3 regions of the Rhizobium sp. SJZ105 genome follow, and region 3 is predicted to be linked to each of the others. Evidence: predicted binding sites of a transcription regulator. Region 3 holds the regulator's gene; each other region holds the start of a gene.
The links. Region 3 encodes PhoB, which activates phosphate uptake and scavenging genes when phosphate is short. Its sites were predicted from a motif close to TGTCATNNANCTGTCAT; they were not measured.

Region 1 (6,384 bases), 1.2 Mb from region 3:
TTCCGTCAGGCCGCAGGTGGAGATTTCCGGAACCGCATAGATGCCGTAAGGGAAGAACTGCGGCGGTTCACCGGCCGGTGCACCGACCGCGTGGCGGGCGGCGATACGGCCCTGTTCCATCGAGGTGGAGGCGAGGCTCGGAAAACCGATGATATCGCCGGCGGCGTAAATGTTCGGCACTGTTGTCTGGAAGGTCTCGGGATTGACCTTCAGGCGGCCGCGGCTGTCGGCTTCCAGCCCACAGGCGGAAAGATTGAGCGTATCGGTTGCGCCGACGCGTCCGGCGGCGAACAACACCGTCTCGGCTTTAAGGACGCGGCCGTTGCTGAGCGAAACGAGGCATTTGCCGCTGTCGTCGCGCTCCACCTTTTCCGCTTTCTGGCCGAAGATCAGCTTCATGTTACGGTCGCGCAACTGATAGGTGAAGTCCTCGACGATTTCCTTGTCGATGAATTCCAGCATGGTTTCGCGCGGTTCAACCACCGTTACCTGCGTGTCGAGCGCACTGAAGATCGTGGCATATTCGATGCCGATGACGCCCGCGCCGACAACGACCATGGAGCGCGGCAGTTCCTTGATCTCGAGTATCTCGTCCGAATCGAGCACTGCCGCGCCGTCGAAGGGAATATGCGGTGGCCGGTAGGGCCGCGTGCCGATGGCGAGCAGAATGGAAGCGCCGGTGACGTTCATGACTTCACCGTCGTTCTTCACCACCTTCACCGTGTTGGCATCGACGAAGCTTGCCGTGCCGCGAATGTGCTGCACGCGGTTGCGGGCGAACTGGTGTTCCAGCACCTCGACCTCGTGGTCGAGCGTGATCAGCAGGCGGCGGCGCAGATCGTCCGCGTCGATCTCCTGCTTGACGCGGTAGGAGCGGCCATAAAAACCGCGTTCGCGCCAGCCGGTGAGATTGAGCGCGGTTTCGCGCAATGTCTTGGAAGGGATGGTACCTGTGTGCACCGAAACGCCGCCGACGCGGCTGCCCTTCTCGATGACCAGAACCCTCTTTTCGAGCTTGGCGGCCTGGATGGCGGCGCGTCTTCCCGCCGGACCGCTGCCGATAACAATCAGATCGAACTGGTACATGAAAACCCCGGAACAGAATGTATTGCAATGACCGGATGTCGCATCCGGGATGGCGCTGCCGCGAAATGGTCGTGATGCCATTTTGACCAGGGGAAGTGATTCCCTTGTCAGCCTTGCACACAAGAGTGCAATGCAACAAACGCCTGCGTCAATCTGTAGCGCAATAATCTGACGGATTCGTAACCGTTTTGCCCGCTTGTCGTTTTGCGACGCAAAGATGCGCCTTTGCGCCCGGCACGGCCTTCGCCGTCGGGTTTTCGCGGTTTCAGACGGGTTGTGCCCGGTCACGCGCTGATTGGGGTTGGAGTGGACGGATGCTTGCGCGACCGGGCATTCCAGAAAGCCGTATTTCGCAAGAGGCAGTGCACGGCCTTTTGCGAAATGGTCCTGTCACCATGAACGTGCCACCGTTCCCACCACCAGGACCGTCCTTCGGTTTACGCCACGTCTGGCGTCTACCCGGCAGGACTGCATTCAAGATAGCAGGGTAAGGCGGGGCGGGGAAAAGCGGGGATGGATTTTCGCGCGCCGGTTCTTTCTCGTCAGTCTTCTTTCCGGGTCACATGGCGGTGAAGGGCGGCGAGGTCCTGCCTGAGTGCTGCCGGTTCGGCCAGTACCTTCACGTCGATCTTTTCGTGCAGAGACAGCACCTCAAGCTCGGCTTTCAGGTTCACCTCATAATCTTTGGCGGCTTCGAAACGGTCACGAGCGGCCTGCCGGTTCTGCGACATCATGATGATCGGCGCCTGAATGGCCGCGAGCATGGAGAGCAGAAGATTGAGGAAGATGAAGGGGTAGGGGTCGAAGGCCCGCGTCGTCAGCACGATGGTGTTGATGATTGCCCAGAACACCAGGAAAAAGCAGAAGCTGAGGATAAATCCCCAGGAGCCGCCAACCCTTGCAATGCTGTCGGCCAGCCTGTCGCCCAGGTTTGCCCCGGCGGAAAATTCCGCATTGGTGTCGGTCGAGACCAGCTTTTTCTGGTGCGACAGTTCCAGAATACGACGCTCGACCTCGCCGATTTCCCGGGAGGAGCGCTTGAAGTGCGAAACGATATAGTCGGAGATGTCTGACACGGTGCTTCTCGTGGTGCTGATGGTTCGGTAAGGCCCTGTCGAGATAAACCCGCATGGCAATGGAATTCAAACGATTTCCGCTGCCATGCCGTTTAGGCATCCAGCCCCATCAGACGGAGGGTGTAGCGTCATTTACCCAGTTGAAGCCGGGGAAGAAGCGCTCTCGGCCATATTGCTCGCCGAACATCATGTCGAATTGCAGCAGACGATAATTGCGCACCACGTCCGGAATGGAATTGGGTGAAATCGACCAGTCGGGCAGGGCCTTGCCATCCGTTGCCACCAGCATATGCCGGTCGACGACGGAAAACGCATCCTGCACTTCACCCAAAGTCCCCGTATAGAAGGGGTCTGAGAAACCGGCTGTTTTCAGTACGTGATAGGGCAGCAGCGCCGGGCTGATGGTGCCGATATTCTTGCGCACGCCCGTCTTCGAGGACCAGACGACGAGCGGCGTCTCGTGTTCCTTTTTCATGATTTCCAGCGGCGCGCGGCGGCTGGCCACCATGCCCGGCATGTAGCCGCTTTCCACGAATGTCTGGCCAAGCGGCGGCAGGTGATCGCCGAAGAGCACGATGATGGTTTCGCGCTCGCGCTTTTTTGCCCAGCGCATCAGCTTCAGAAGGGCGTCGTCGGCCTCCGCCACGCCCTGCGCATAGGTACCAAGCGCCTGCGATGCGGAAGCGGAAAGATCGCCCTCTACGCCGATGGTGTCGCTGGCATAACGGCCCGCCTCGTAAGGTCCGTGTCCCTGCAGGGTGACGGCGAAGAGGAAGAGCGGGTTGCGCGCATCGTCCGCGGCCACCATGATCTGGTCCATCAGCGCGTCGTCGGAGGCGAAGTTGCCGCGCTTTTCCATGGGCGGCAATGTCTCTTCCGAGCGGAACTCCTCGAAGCCGAAATTCCTGTAGACTTCCTTGCGGTTCCAGAACCATTCCTGAAACGGATGCATGGCGATGGCCGAATACCCTTCGCCACGGAAGAAGCTGGCAAGCGAGGGTACCGGGCGGCGGATATATTGCTGGTAGGGAATGCTGCCATAGGGCAGGAAGGCGTTGGAAAAACCGGTCAGCGCCTCGAATTCCACATTCGCCGTCATGCCGCCGAATTCCGGCGAGAACACGTTGCCGGATTGCTTGGCGCGGATGTTGGGCATCGGATCGGCAGAGAGCTTCACGTTTTCAAGCCGTGTCGGATCCCACAGCGATTCGCTCATCAACATGATGACATCAGGGTAATCGCCCGTGTTGGCGGCAAAGGCGGCGGGTTCCGAGGTCAGGTCCGCAATGCTGTTTTCGCCGTAACCCTGCGGCGCCGAGACGTTGGCCATGGGAATATTGAAGGCAAAGGCCATCAGGAAACCGTTATGGCGGTAATTCTCCTGTTGATCCCACATCATGGGGATGATGTTGAGACGATCGCGCACCCACGAATAATGCGAATAGTCCATGAGCGAGGCGAGGCCGGCCAGAAGCGGCAGCGCCAGCACAAGACCTGCGGCGCGTTCGCGCCAGCTCAAGCCCGGCGAATAACGCCGCGCCAGCAGCCACAGGGTGGAAAGGGCCGCAACCGTGGCGCAAAGGCCAAGGCCAACCAGCATGGCCGTCAGCGGCTGGGCTTTCAGCATGGTGGGCAGAAGCTCGAGGATCTGCCGGCCGAACAGCAGGTCGGAGGGATAAAGCGGATCGGAGAGATAGGTCTGTTTCTGCGCGGAAATCAGCCCTGTCAGCGCGCAAAGCGGCGCAACGGCGATGAGCGACAGGTAACGGCGGCCGAGGATGGAATCCAGCGCTACGAGCAGCAGCAGCACGGCGGCGATGGTGGTCATGCCGGGGCGGGCGGATGAGGTGAGGAAGGTGCCGACATCAACTAGCGAACCGCGGGCGATCCATTCCAGCGCGACGACAAGCACGACCGACGAAAACGTCAGATTGGCAAGCGTGTAGGCCTTGCCCGAAAGCTTGGAAAGGCTCCGCGTCCATGCAGGCGAAAAGACAAAATCAGCCTTTTCGGAAGCCGTTGTTTTTGGCGCCGAATTTCTCAAACTCATACTCCGGTATTACGAGGCGACACCGCGCAATTCGGGGAGGTGAATCGGGGCGTCGCAAAACTGTCATGTAACTGTCACATAAGCGCGATGAACGCGACATGAACTTTGCGGAGTGTGGCCGGTGCGGTGATAACCTTAGCGTGAATGCCGGTTGCGGCTTCATCCTATCAAGGTGGTGCGGCATGCAATTGCCGCGTTGCGGAGCGGGCACGGGCGCGGTATTGAAAAGCCATGAGCGACAGACACGACATCAAAAACCATCTTCGAATTGCCGTCGGGCAGTTCAATCCGACTGTTGGCGACGTGGCGGGCAATCTCGCCAGGGCGCGCGAAGCACGGGCCGATGCGGCGACGCAGGGTGCCGATCTCCTGCTTCTGACCGAGCTGTTCATATCCGGCTATCCGCCGGAAGACCTGGTATTGAAGCCAGCTTTTCTGAAAGCGTGCCTGAAGGCCGTGGAAGAACTGGCGGCGGAAACCGCCGATGGCGGGCCGGGCGTTGTCATCGGTTTTCCGCGTCAGGGCGAAACGGGCCGGCACAATTCGGTTGCGCTTCTGGATGGCGGCAAGATCATCGCGCTGCGCGACAAGATCGACCTGCCGAATTACGGCGAGTTCGATGAAAAACGCGTTTTCGCCGAAGGTTCGATCTCCGGTCCCTATAATTTCCGCGGTGTCAGGATCGGCATTCCGATCTGCGAGGAAATCTGGAACGATATGGGTGTGTGCGAAACGCTTGCCGAAAGCGGGGCGGAAATCCTGCTGGTGCCGAATGGTTCGCCCTATTATCGCGGCAAGCTGGATGTGCGCCATCAGGTGGCGCTGAAGCAAGTAATCGAAAGCGGCTTGCCGTTGGTCTTCGCCAATCAGCTTGGCGGGCAGGACGAGCTGGTTTTCGACGGCGCGAGCTTCGGTTTTAATGCCGACAAGACCCTTGCCTTCCAGATGAGCCAGTTCGAGGCGACCCTTGCCGTTACCGATTGGAAACGCACCGCAGAAGGCTGGCGCTGCGAGAGCGGTCCTTTCTCGAAAATCCCTGAAGGCGAGGAGGCGGATTACCGCGCCTGCATGCTGGGCTTTCGCGATTACGTCAACAAGAACGGCTTCAAGAGCGTTGTTCTCGGCCTTTCCGGCGGTATCGATTCGGCGATCTGCGCTGCGCTCGCTGTTGATGCGCTGGGCGAAGAACGGGTGCGCTGCATCATGCTGCCCTATCGTTACACCTCCGAGGATTCGCTGAAGGACGCAGCCGATTGCGCCAGGGCGCTTGGCTGCCGTTACGATATCGTGCCCATTGCCGAACCTGTGGATGGGTTCCTGTCGGCGCTTTCGGAAATGTTCGAAGGCACGGAAGAAGGCATTACCGAAGAAAACCTGCAGAGCCGTACACGCGGCACCATTCTCATGGCCGTTTCCAACAAGTTCGGCTCGATGGTGGTGACAACAGGCAACAAGTCGGAAATGTCGGTGGGGTATGCGACGCTTTATGGCGACATGAATGGCGGTTTCAATCCCATCAAGGACCTCTACAAGATGCAGGTCTACGCCATCTCCAGCTGGCGCAATTCCCATGTGCCGCCCGGCGCGCTCGGGCCATCCGGCGAAGTGATCCCCGCCAATATCATCTCCAAGGCGCCATCCGCCGAATTGCGACCCAACCAGACAGACCAGGATTCGCTGCCGCCCTATCCGGTGCTGGACGATATTCTGGAGTGCCTGGTGGAAAAGGAAATGTCGGTCGAGGAAATCCTCGCGCGTGGCCATGATATCGCGACGGTGCACCGGATCGAGCATCTGCTCTATCTCGCCGAATACAAACGCCGCCAATCCGCGCCCGGGGTGAAGATCACCAAGAAGAACTTCGGCCGCGATCGCCGTTATCCGATTACCAACCGATTCAGGGACAGGTAGTCGAAGGAGGGCATGGAGGGAGCTTGCTGGACCCCGAATTTAGTTCGGGGTGACGGAGTGCGGATGCTGCGGCTTCGCCATATATCGATGGCGAAGAAGCATCCTTTTCCTCCAACGGCGCGGACACGCCGCGCCGTCTCCCTATCTCGTTAAATAACCTGCCCCACATCGATGCGGTTACCATCCGGGTCTTCGAAAATGAAGGCCCGTAGGCCATAATCCTTGTCCTGCAGACTTTTGATGATGCGAAGCCCGTGGCTT
Region 2 (6,384 bases), 1.2 Mb from region 3:
AGGGTTTCTCAGCTTCCGGCCGCGCAGCCTCCTGCTGCTTCATCTCCTCGTGATAGGCGGCCATGTTGCAGGCGCAGCCTGGGGCTTTGGTTGAGGCATTTCGATAGGCAAAGGCGGTCGGCAGGTCCTTATAGGGCTTTCCTGTTTCAGCCGAGACCATGTCAGCCGTTTCCTGCTCCGTCATGGAGTGGAAATAAAGCTCCGTCTGCGTACCCGGACACATTTTCTGGCATTGTTCGGCCTGCGCACGGAAATCGAGCGGCGAGGCATTGGAAGCGATGGGGAAGAACGAGCCGTCGCAGGTGCGCACGCACAGCGTCCTGAGCCCGCCTTCAGCAGCGGCATTGGGGTAGGGCGAAAGCCCTGCCTGTCCCGGCGGATTGCTCTGTTCGCCGAAGGCGTCGGGGTAACGTGTCACATCGGGTGCCGTCGGCTGGCGCGCTTCCGTTTCCGGAATGGCGCTGCAGCCATTGGCGTCGAGTGCGGCGAGAATGCGCTGGCGTCTGATGTCGCTATCATCGCTGCCCTGGGCCGCCATGGCATAGTCGCGGTCACGGATGATGGCATCGCGTTCGCTCTGCGCATCCGCCATCGCGTCGCTGATCTCTGCGCAGAGTTCGGCATTCGGGCTGCCATAAACGGTGACGCTTGCGGATGAACAGCCGTAACGGCGCAGATCGTTCCTGATCCTGCGGATCTCGATGTTCTGGCGGGTGAGCGCATTGGCGTAACGCCGTACCTCGGCGGTGTTGCCGATGACACGCGGCGGTTCGCGCAGCTGCGCATAAAGCGTATCGCAGACCTGATCCGCGAAAGCAGCGGCCGGGGCGATGAAAACAAGGGGAAGCAGGAGGCCGATAATGCTGCGGCGCCGGGTCAATGGTGCGATCCGTTCGATGTCCCCGGCCGGTGGCGAGGGTGTTATGCTTCGGGAAATCCGTGTTTCAGGAAGATAACATAAGCTGTTGCCGCAATGCGGCAACAGCATGTTCAAAACTGCGTTAATACGCCTTCATCACACCGAAGGGTGCGATGCCTGCACGACGGCAAAGGCCGCCATGTTGACAACGCCGCGCGAGGTGACGCTGGGCGACAGGATATGGGCGGGAAGAGCCGTGCCAAGCAGGATGGGGCCGACATGCAGGCCCTCCGTCAGCGTGCGGGTGACGCCGAGCGTGATGTTTGCGGCATCGAGGTTCGGGAAGACCAGCAGGTTCGCTTCGCCGGTCAGCACGCTGTTGGGCATGGCGCGCTTGCGCAGCGCTTCCGAAAGTGCCGAGCCGCCCTGCATTTCGCCGTCCACTTCCAGTTCGGGTGCCGCTGCCTGCACGATCTTCAGGGCGCGGCGCATCTTGCGGGCGCTTTCCGAATCGCGCGACCCGAAATTGGAGTGGCTGGCGAGCGCGATCTTCGGCGTGATGCCGAAGCGGCGGATTTCCTTTGCCGCGAGAATGGCCATTTCGGCCACTTCTTCGGAGGTCGGATCGTTGTTGACGAAGGTGTCGGTGAGGAACAGCGCGCCCTGCTGGGTGATGAGCAGGCTGAGGCCTGCGAAAGAGCGAACGCTTTCCTGCTTGCCGATGATCTGGTTCACGTCGCGCAGGTGCCGGTCGTAGCGGCCTTCCAGACCGCAGATCAGCGCATCCGCCTCACCACGCTTCACCGACAGCGCGCCGATGACCGTGGAGTTGGTGCGCACGATGGTGCGGGCCGCCTCCGGGTTGATGCCGGCGCGGCCGACCAGGGCGAAATAATCATCGACGTAGTCGCGGTAACGCGGATCGTCTTCGGGATTGACCACCGCAAAATCGGTATTCGGGCGGATACGCAGGCCGAAGCGCTTCAGGCGCGTTTCGATGATCTGCGGGCGACCGATGAGGATCGGGATGCCGGTGCCTTCTTCCAGAAGCACCTGTGCGGCGCGCAGCACGCGCTCGTCTTCGCCTTCAGCAAAGATGATGCGCTTCTTTTCGGCAACCTTGGCGGCGTTGAAGACCGGTTTCATGATGAAGCCGGAACGCCAGACGAAGCGGTTGAGCTGGTCGAGATAGGCTTCGAAATCGCTGATTGGCCGGGCGGCGACGCCGCTTGCGGCGGCAGCACGGGCAACGGCCGGTGCGATGCGCAGGATGAGACGCGGATCGAAAGGCGAGGGAATGAGGTAGTTCGGGCCGAAGATCGGCGTTTCGCCGCTATAGGCCTTGGCGGCGACTTCCGAGACTTCCTCGCGGGCAAGCTCGGCGATGGCCTGCACGGCGGCCATCTTCATTTCCTCGTTGATCGTGGTTGCGCCGCAATCCAGCGCGCCGCGGAAGATATAGGGGAAGCACAGCACGTTGTTGACCTGGTTCGGGAAGTCCGAACGGCCGGTGCAGATCATCGCATCCGGGCGGGCAGCACGGGCCACTTCCGGCATGATTTCCGGATTGGGGTTGGCAAGTGCCAGGATCAGCGGATTTTCCGCCATGCGCTCCAGAAGTTCCGGCTTCAGCACGCCTGCCGCCGAAAGACCGAGGAAGACATCCGCGCCGTCGATCGAGTCGGCCAGAACCCGCTTGTCGGTCTTCTGCGCGTAAACTTCCTTCCACTCGTCCATCAGCGAGTTGCGGCCGTCATAAACGAGGCCCTCGATATCGTGGACCCAGATGTTTTCTTTCTTTGCGCCCATGGCGACAAGCAGATTGAGGCAGGCAAGGGCTGCCGCACCGGCGCCTGACGCGACGATCTTGACGCTCGAAAGCGATTTTCCGGCCAGTTCCAGCGCGTTGGTGACGGCGGCGGCGACGATGATCGCCGTGCCGTGCTGATCGTCGTGGAAGACCGGGATGTTCATCTTCTCGCGCAGCTGACGCTCCACCTCGAAACATTCGGGCGCCTTGATGTCTTCAAGGTTGATGCCGCCGAAGGTGGGTTCCAGCGCTGCGATGGTGGAGACCATGTCGTTGATGCCGGGCGCATCGATCTCGATATCGAAAACGTCGATGCCGGCGAATTTCTTGAAGAGGACGGCCTTGCCCTCCATAACAGGCTTGGACGCAAGCGGGCCGATATTGCCAAGGCCAAGCACTGCCGTACCGTTGGAAATCACTGCAACGAGATTGGCGCGGGCGGTATATTCCGCCGCCATTTCCGGATTTTCATGGATGGCGAGGCAGGGGGCGGCGACACCCGGCGAGTAGGCAAGCGCCAGATCGCGCTGGTTGCCAAGGGGCTTGGTGGCCTGGATTTCCAGCTTGCCAGGGCGCGGGTAGCGGTGGAAAAAGAGCGCCTGTTCCTCGATGTCGGCCTTTGCCGTGTTGGCGGGCGTGTTGTTCTTATCGTGAGAGGTCATGTCTTCCACCGTCATGTCTGGTTCAATTCCGGCCCTCTGAATACAACAAACTTTCCCGTGGTACAGCCGTTATTTGCCGCCCCCTTATGCAAATGCGGGCATGGCTTATTCGCGTTTTCGTGATGCCATCAGTCATATTCCATACAAAAACCGGCCATTGTCATGTTGCTGCAACACGAGTCTGGTTCTGAGAGGGAAGAAAGCCGCAGGGACGCAACCGAACAAGGGGATTAAATCCGTGGCCGGTCAAATTGAAACCAGACAGTTCAGAACGCTTTTCATTTCGGATGTCCATCTCGGTTCCAAGGCGGCCAAGACGGATTTTTTGCTCGACTTCCTGAAACATCACGAGGCCGATACGATCATCCTGGTCGGTGACATCATCGACGGCTGGCGCCTGCGCCGCAGCTGGTACTGGCCGCAGGGCTGCAACGACGTGGTGCAGAAGTTGTTGCGCAAGGCCCGCAAGGGAACGCGCATCGTTTACATTCCCGGCAACCACGATGAATTTCTGCGCGAGTTTCCGGGCATGCATTTCGGCGGTATCGAAGTGGCCGAGCGCATGATCCACGAGGCGGCAGACGGCAAGAAATACCTCATCATCCATGGCGACGAGTTCGATGTGGTGGTGCGCAATGCCCGCCTGCTCGCCTATCTCGGTGACTGGGCCTACGACGCGGCGATTGCGATCAACATCGTCCTTGCTGCGGTGCGCCGCCGCATCGGTCTGCCTTACTGGTCGTTCTCGGCCTGGGCGAAATTGCAGGTCAAACACGCCGTCAACTTCATCGGCGAGTTCCAGCGCGTAGTGGCCGACGAGGCGCGCCGCAACAATGTGGATGGTGTGATCTGTGGCCATATCCACCACGCCGTGATGGAAGACATGGACGGCATCCGCTACATCAACACCGGCGACTGGGTGGAAAGCTGCACGGCGATTGCCGAAAATGCCGATGGCACTTTCGAGCTGATCACCTGGATGCAGACGAGCGATGTCCCTTCGCAGACATCGGACGAGATGGAGCCGGTGGATATTCCAGGTCTGATTGGCAAGCACGCGGCCTGATTGGGTTGGTTCAACAGGCAGGGCGATCCCTAAGCGCGGGATGTTTCAGCTCTCTGTCGTCATCCTTGGGCTTGTCCCAAGGATCTGCAACCGATTGATTTCGCGCGACGTGGATAGATCCTCGGGACAAGCCCGAGGATGACGTCGAGTGTGAGGCAAGGCTGGTCATACAGTTTACGTGATACTGCAAAGACTATTGCGATGTGCGGCGTAGTGCTTTCACACGAAACCCGAACGACGGCTCTTATCCCCACAACGCCGGCTGCGGCGGATAAACCAGCGAACCCTCGTAAACGAGGCCCGGCTGCCGGTCTTGCCTGAGAATCAGCGGGCCGTCGAGATCGGAGAAGGCAGCTCCCTGGGCGGCCAGAACGGCGGGAGCCATGCCGAGCGAGGTGCCGAGCATGCAGCCGACCATGATGATGAAGCCTAGCCGCTCCGCCTCTGCCTTCATGACAAGTGCTTCCGTGAGACCGCCAGTCTTGTCCAGCTTGATGTTGATCGCATCGTAACGGTCGCGCAGGTCGGCGAGGTCCTTGGTGGAATGCACGCTTTCATCGGCGCAGATGGGGACCGGGTGGTCGATGCGGGCCAGGATGGCGTCCTTGCCGGCGGGAAGCGGCTGTTCGATGAGCGCGATGTTCAGTTCCGCTGCGAGTTTCAGATAATATTCGATATTATCGTCGTTCCAGCCCTCATTGGCGTCGATGATGATGCGCGCGTCAGGTGCTGCGGTGCGCACGGCCCGCAGGCGCGCCTCGTCATCCGCCGTTCCGGTCTTGATCTTCAGCAGCGGGCGGCCAGCGTTTTCCGCTGTTTTAGCCGCCATGGTCTCGGGGTCGGCAAGCGAGATGGTATAGGCGGTAACGAGCGGTTTTGCCGCGTGTCCGAGACTATGTTCGGCAGCACTTTTGCCACTCATCTTGGCTTCGAGGTCCCATAATGCGCAATCCACTGAATTGCGGGCCGCGCCGGGTTTCATCACCTGCTGCAATTCATGCCGTGTCAGGCCGCCGGCAATTTGCTCAGCCATTGCTTCGATATCGGCGATAACGCCTTCGATGCTTTCGCCATAACGCGGGTAGGGCACACATTCACCTCTGCCGGTAAAGGAACCATCGCGGATGGTGCACGTTACGACATCCGCATGTGTGCGAGTGCCGCGTGAAATAGTGAAGCTGCCAGCAACGGCGAAACGTTCTGTTGTGGCTTGAAGGTAACGGGGCATGTTTTTTCACTTCCTGACAGGCGTTAAAAGACACATGACGCCAAATTTATCGCGAATTGTCGGCTGTCACTGTGGCTTGCCGAAGGCCAAACCGTTATGAAACCTTTAAGAATCTCGTGACGGCTGCACTCGCTCGGAGCATTATGCAAGAACAGGATATACGGCAACAGGCGAACCCGGCCGCAATCACCGAAGACGGCGCCGTCTCCGGCGGCGGCCAGCGGTATGCCTTGAGCGGTTCCTGGCGCAACAGCAATCTTTCCGGCATTTTTGCACGCCTCGAAAACATCGAGAAAAGCGGCCCTGCCGGTCCGGTGGAGATCGATCTTTCCTCGGTGGAGGCAATCGACACGACCGGCGCCTGGGTCATCCGGCGATTGCGCGAAGATATGGAAGCGAAGGGCGTTACCGTCACGCTTACCGGAAACGAGCGAATCGAGGATCTGATCGGCCAATTGCCGGATAAAGCGGCGATGGAGGGCGAGCCTGCCGCCAAGGTGGGACTTGCCGAACGCTTCTTCTCGCCGATCGGCCAGGCTGTCGTCCAGAATGGTGCGGATTTCCTCGCGGGCATGTATATTCTGGGTTCTGCCGTGCGCGGCGCGCAGATGAAGCTCGGGCGCGGACGCGGCGTCTCGCCGGCGGCCATCGTCAACCAGATCGACCATATGGGCGTGCGCGCCGTGCCGATCATCATGCTGATGTCGTTTTTGATCGGCGCCATCATCGCCCAGCAGGGCGCCTTCCAGCTGCGTTACT
Region 3 (6,384 bases):
CAGGAACTGGGCAATCACGCCGCCTGCACGCCAGCTATGGCGTGGCTTCCCTTCGCCGTCACGGTCGAAGAACTGGGCAACGCCGAGGCGCACGCGGGTGGGAAGCTGTTCCGACTGACGGAAATAAACCCCGGCGATTTCTTCCAGCGAAGAACCGTCCAGCGGCACGATGCCCTGATAAGGCTGCATGCCGACGCCCTGATCGATGGTGAAGGCCAGAATGCCGGTTCCGAGCAGTTGTTCGGGCGAGGTTTGCCCCGCAGCAACAGCTTCCGCCAGCCGCTCCTCATCGAAACGGGCATAAGCGCGCATGCTCTCGGGCGCGGTGAAATCCGCCACCAGAAGGTCAACCGGGCCGTCGCCCTTGGTCTGCACAGTCAGCTTGCCGGAAAATTTCAGGGATGTGCCGATCAGCGCCGTCAGAACCGTTGCTTCCGCGAGCAGGCGGGCGACAATCTCGGGATATTCGTGACGTTCGAGGATGGCATTCAACAGCGGCCCGACCTGTACGGCGCGACCGCGCACGTCCAGACCTTCGACCTGAAAGGGCACAACCTTGTCGTCGCCAGCTAAATCGAGATTGTCCAGTTCAACCGTTACATCTGCCATGTCATAACTCCTTGGCGCAGCCGTTGCGCCGCTACCGTCCAAAAGTCCGGCTTTTAAAATGTACTTTTTCAGCTTGTCGCACAGAGATCCGGGAAGCGAAACCGCCTCCGGGGAAAATCGTGCAAATCGTGAGGTGGCCCGCCAGCGAAAAGCCGACGAGCGTCTTCGAAGCCCCACAGATGGGAATGTGCATCGCCGAGTTCAAGCACCCGGCCGATAGCGGTCAGATGACGCCCATGCACCATGCGATAATGGACTTCTGCGCATGGAGCCGGTTTTCCGCCTCGTCGAAGACCACCGATTGCGGCCCGTCGATCACTGCATCCGTTACTTCCTCGCCGCGATGCGCCGGCAGGCAGTGCATGAACAGCGCTTCCTTGTTGGCCTTCGCCATCAGCGCTTCATTGACCTGATAAGGCTGGAAGATATTGTGGCCGCGCGCCTTGTGTTCCTGGTTCATGGACACCCAGGTATCGGTGACGACGCAATCAGCGCCCGCCACTGCCTTGTCGGCATCGTGGTACAGCGAGATTTCGCCACCATTGTTGCGTGCCCAGTTCAGGAACTTGTCGTGCGGTTCCGAACCCATCGGGACTGCCATCGCCATGCGGTAACCGAAACGGGCGGAGCCTTCCACGAACGAATGCAGCACGTTATTGCCGTCACCCGTCCAGGCAATGGTCTTGCCCTTGACCGGGCCGCGATGTTCTTCGAACGTCAATATATCCGCCATGATCTGGCAGGGATGCGTGTCGTCCGTCAGGCCATTGATAACAGGCACGGTGGCGTGTTCGGCAAGCTCGAGCAGACGCGAGTGATCCGTGGTGCGGATCATGATGGCATCGACATAGCGCGACAAAACCTTGGCCGTATCGCCAATCGTTTCCGCGCGGCCCAGCTGCATTTCCGTGCCCGACAGGAACAGGGTCTCACCGCCGAGCTGGCGCATGCCGACATCGAAGGAGACGCGGGTGCGTGTGGACGGTTTTTCGAAAATCATTGCCAGCATCTTGCCAGCAAGCGGCTTTTCCGCCGTGCCGGTTTTGGTGGCAATCTTGCGCGTGCGCGCATCATCAAGAATTGTCCGCAGATCCTCCGACCCGACGGCCGAGAGGTCCAGAAAATGTTTTGGTGAACCCATTCTAATCTGTCCCATGCTTGCGAGCCCCTGAAGAGAGGCCCGCTCTTGATTTTTTCAGGCGCTTTTTGCCTGTTTCGCAACCGTCAGGGAGGCGGCAGCCGCGTCGATACGTGCAAGACCCTCACGGGCCTCTTCCGCCGTGGTGACGAGCGGCGGCAGAAGACGGATGACATTGTCGCCCGCAGGAACGCCAAGCAGATGCTCTGCGCGCATGGCCTGCAGCAATTCGCCCGAAGGAATCTTCGCCTTGATGCCCAGAAGCAGACCTTCGCCGCGAATTTCCTCGATCACGTCAGGATAACGGTCCTTGAGCGAGGCCAGACCCTGCCGGAAGACCAGCGCGACGTCACGGACCTTCTCGAGAAAACCTTCGGAGAGAACGACGTCAAGCACGGCATTGCCGACTGCCATGGCCAGCGGGTTGCCGCCATAGGTGGTGCCATGTACGCCCGCCATCATGCCGGAAGCGGCATCTGCCGTGGCAAGGCATGCGCCGAGCGGGAAACCGCCACCGATACCCTTGGCGACCGCCATGATATCGGGCGCAACACCGGTATGTTCATAAGCAAACAGCTTGCCTGTGCGGCCGACACCCGTCTGGACCTCATCGAAAATCAGCAGCAGGCCGTGCTCGTCGCACAATCCGCGCAGAATTTGCAGGAATTCCTTGCTGGGCGAGCGAATGCCGCCCTCGCCCTGGATGGGCTCGATCAGAAGTGCTGCAGTCTCAGCCGTGATGACGGCCTTGAGGGCATCGACATCACCGAACGGAACCTGATCGAAACCTTCGACCTTGGGACCGAAACCTTCGAGGTATTTCTGCTGGCCACCCGCGGCGATCGTCGCCAGTGTACGGCCATGGAAAGCGCCTTCGAAGGACACGATGCGGAACTTCTCCGGATGGCCCTTGGTATAGTGATAACGGCGGGCGGTCTTGATGGCGCATTCCAGGGCTTCCGCGCCTGAATTTGTGAAGAATACCTTGTCCGCGAAAGTCGCTTCCGTCAGGCGCCTGGCGAGTTTTTCCTGTCCCGGCACTTCATAAAGGTTCGAGACGTGCCAGACCTTCTCGGCCTGCGTCTTGATCGCATCAACGAGGTGAGGATGGGCGTGGCCCAGCGAGTTGACAGCGACACCGGCCGCAAAATCCAGATATCGCTCGCCGCTTTCCGTGAACAGCCATACACCCTCACCGCGCTCGAAGCGCAGGGGGGCTCTTGAAAACGTATCAAACAATGGCGCGCCGGCTTCGGCCATGGCTGTATCACTCCTTGCGCAGATGCGCTGTCAAACTGTTGTCAATAGGCTTGCGGGGTTATCCCTCGCCTGAAAATCAAAATGCCGCCTTGCGGCGGCAGGGGCACTATTGTCACTTCGTTTGCCGATGTCAACAAAAGTCAGCGTTTCCCGGGCTTCTCAAGCACTAGTATGCGGCGGCGGGCCAGCCCCAAGGTGTTGCCTTTCAGACTCAATACGCCAGCAAGTTGGGGAAAACCGGAAAATCGATTCCAGATGATTCCCGCGACTCTTGCCACGGAGTCGGGCTGGCACTAGGTTAATCGCTAATTACTAGACTGCATTGCGGCGGAACTAGTCACCGAAAATCAGGCGGAAACCACGCTTGCGGCATGCGCGCGAGACGGAGAGGGATTCTGCCGAAAATACACGCGACAAGCGGAGAAGCGGCATGAACTGGACAGACGAACGAGTCGAAAAGCTCAAGAAATTGTGGTCCGAGGGCCTTAGCGCCAGCCAGATTGCAGCGCAGCTGGGCGGCGTCAGCCGTAATGCCGTGATCGGCAAGGTCCATCGTCTCAATCTGCCGGGACGCGTCAAGGCTGGCGGTCCAGTGACTTCGGCACGCTCCGCGCCGAAGCGCACAGCTGCCCCTGCCCCGCGCGCGACGACTTTCGCAGGTCGCGTCAACGCGGCACCGGCGCGTATCCTCACCCGTTCGAACGCGGCAACGGCGCTGCACGAGGAGATCGATATCGAGACCGCGCAGGTGCTCGATTACGTTCCTTCCAAGAACGTTGTCACGCCGATTTCCCGTCGCCTGACGCTGACGGAACTGACCGAGCGCACCTGCAAATGGCCGGTTGGCGATCCGCTGAAGGACGACTTCCATTTCTGCGGTTGTGAAGCGCTGGAATCTTCGCCCTATTGCAAGTTCCATGCGAAACTCGCCTACCAGCCGGTGAGCGAGCGCCGCAAGGCTTGAGTGTTGCGGCACGCATTCAGCACTCAAAAATTACGGGCCTTCGGGCCCGTTTTTTTTATGACAAAAATCAAGCCGCTTTCTGGGGCGACTTGATGGCAGGCCACACCCTTTCCCCTTACTATTGGGCGTGACCCTTCTATCCGGATCTCAACGCGCCGCCGATCTCCTCCGGTCAAAACGGACAATGGCATCGAGTTTGGCGGATATTCATATTGAAAAAGCCCGAAATCGTTTCAGATTTCGGGCTTCCTGATTTTTTGGTGCACTACTTCGCCAGCGAAACCACCTGGTTCCGCGTCGCTCAGGCTTCCATAGAATATCCCGCGCCACGCACCGTGCGGATGACATCCTGCATGTGCGAGAAATTCAGGGCCTTGCGCAGACGTCCGACGTGCACATCGACAGTGCGCTCGTCGACATAGATATCATGACCCCAGACGCCATCCAGCAATTGCGAGCGGGAAAACACCCGACCCGGCGACGTCATCAGGAATTCCAGCAAGCGGAATTCCGTCGGGCCGAGGCGCACTTCGCGGCTTTTGCGGTGAACGCGATGGGTCTCGCGATCCAGTTCGATATCGCCGCATTTGAGCACCGACGACAGAACCTCGGGACGGGCCCGGCGCAACATGGCCTTGACCCGGGCCATGAGTTCCGGCGTCGAGAACGGCTTGACGACATAATCGTCAGCGCCGGTAGCGAGACCGCGAACCCGTTCGCTCTCTTCGCCACGCGCCGTCAGCATGATGATGGGCAGGCGTTCTGTTTCCGGCCGCATTCTCAAGCGCCGGCATAGTTCGATACCGGAGACACCGGGCAACATCCAGTCCAGGATGAGAAGATCCGGAATGCGCTCCTGCAGCCTGATTTCCGCCTCATCGCCACGGGGTATCGTGTCGACGTCGTATCCCTCAGCCTCGAGATTGTAACGAAGCAGGACGCTCAACGCTTCCTCGTCTTCCACAACTGCAATCTTGGGCACCATATGCTGAACTCCGCAAGCTTCTGCTTGTCTGTTACTCGGTCACCGAACCAAGCGTGTTGGAACTGTCGTCCTTCGGACGCTCGCCCTCCGGCTGGCTGCCGGTGGTCATGTAATAGATCGTCTCTGCGATATTGGTCGCATGATCGCCGATACGCTCGATGTTCTTGGCGCAGAACAGAAGATGCGTGCAGGTGGTGATGTTGCGCGGGTCTTCCATCATGTAGGTCAGAAGCTCCCGGAAGAGCGACGTGTACATGGCATCGATTTCCTCGTCGCGTTCACGGATCGCATTGGCCTTTTCGGCGGAACGCGTGGAATAGACGTCGAGGACTTCCTTGAGCTGCACCAGCGCCAGGTCGGACAGATGCTCGATGCCGCGGGCGAGCTTGCGCGGAACGCCGGTGCCGGCGACAGCGATAACGCGCTTGGCCGTGTTCTTGCCAAGATCGCCGACGCGTTCGAGATCGGCGGCGATACGCAGGGTGCCGATGATCTCGCGAAGGTCTGCCGCCATCGGCTGACGCTTGGCGATGGTTACGATCGCCTTGTCGCCGATTTCGCGCTCAGCGTGGTCGAGAATGGTATCGTCCGAAATGACTTTCTGCGCGAGCGCAGCATCGGAATTGACGAGTGCGCGCACGGCGTCACCGCACATCTGCTCGGCAAGACCGCCCATTTCGGCGATGCGGCGCGTCAGAAACTTCAGTTCGTCGTCATAGGCAGACAGGATATGCGAATGGGTCGTTGTCTGTGTCATGGTCTATTCCTCCGGCTTGGCCTGCATGCGCGTGCCCAACAGCGGGGCACGGCAGAGGCACCAGTCTTGTACGGTTACGATAAAGCACCGGCCGGGGATCAGCCGAAGCGGCCCATGATGTAGTCCTGCGTGCGCTGGTCGTCCGGATTGGTGAACATCTTGTCGGTTTCGTTTTCTTCGACAAGATGACCAAGATGGAACATGGCCGTACGCTGGGAAACGCGCGCCGCCTGCTGCATGGAGTGCGTGACGATGACGATGGTGTAGTTGGTGCGCAGTTCGTGGATCAGTTCCTCGACCTTCGCAGTCGCGATCGGATCCAGCGCCGAGCACGGCTCGTCCATCAGGATCACTTCCGGGCTGACGGCAACCGCGCGTGCGATGCACAGACGCTGCTGCTGGCCACCGGAGAGGCCCGTGCCGGATTCCAGCAAACGATCCTTCACCTCGTTCCAGAGACCCGCTTTCTGCAGGCTATGCTCGACGATCTGGTCCATATCTGCCTTGTTGCGGGCGAGACCATGGATACGCGGGCCGTAGGCGATGTTCTCATAAATCGTCTTCGGAAACGGGTTCGGCTTCTGGAACACCATGCCGACGCGGGCACGCAGTTCCACGACGTCGATCTGCTGATCGTAGATATCGTCGGTATCGAGCGTGATCTTGCCGGT

Region 1: FB593_RS01490 (LTA synthase family protein) is a predicted target of PhoB. The motif match lies at 4,274-4,290, and genes of this name have one in related genera.
Region 2: FB593_RS01525 (UDP-2,3-diacylglucosamine diphosphatase) is a predicted target of PhoB. The motif match lies at 3,490-3,506, and genes of this name have one in related genera.

The regions. Positions count from the first base shown of each region.
Region 1 is NZ_VIUP01000001.1:285,130-291,513, forward strand. Features, by position in the region: gene sthA (Si-specific NAD(P)(+) transhydrogenase) at 1-1,086, opposite strand, end outside; gene FB593_RS01485 (DUF1003 domain-containing protein) at 1,629-2,162, opposite strand; gene FB593_RS01490 (LTA synthase family protein) at 2,272-4,212, opposite strand; gene FB593_RS01495 (NAD+ synthase) at 4,444-6,123, shown strand; gene FB593_RS01500 (VOC family protein) at 6,273-6,384, opposite strand, start outside.
Region 2 is NZ_VIUP01000001.1:294,222-300,605, forward strand. Features, by position in the region: gene FB593_RS01515 (DUF2865 domain-containing protein) at 1-880, opposite strand, end outside; gene FB593_RS01520 (NADP-dependent malic enzyme) at 1,016-3,331, opposite strand; gene FB593_RS01525 (UDP-2,3-diacylglucosamine diphosphatase) at 3,561-4,397, shown strand; gene dgcA (N-acetyl-D-Glu racemase DgcA) at 4,642-5,625, opposite strand; gene FB593_RS01535 (ABC transporter permease) at 5,769-6,384, shown strand, end outside.
Region 3 is NZ_VIUP01000001.1:1,470,718-1,477,101, forward strand. Features, by position in the region: gene FB593_RS07445 (Hsp33 family molecular chaperone) at 1-609, opposite strand, end outside; gene argF (ornithine carbamoyltransferase) at 833-1,750, opposite strand; gene FB593_RS07455 (aspartate aminotransferase family protein) at 1,805-3,007, opposite strand; gene FB593_RS07465 (GcrA family cell cycle regulator) at 3,438-3,971, shown strand; gene phoB (phosphate regulon transcriptional regulator PhoB) at 4,273-4,956, opposite strand; gene phoU (phosphate signaling complex protein PhoU) at 4,988-5,713, opposite strand; gene pstB (phosphate ABC transporter ATP-binding protein PstB) at 5,812-6,384, opposite strand, start outside.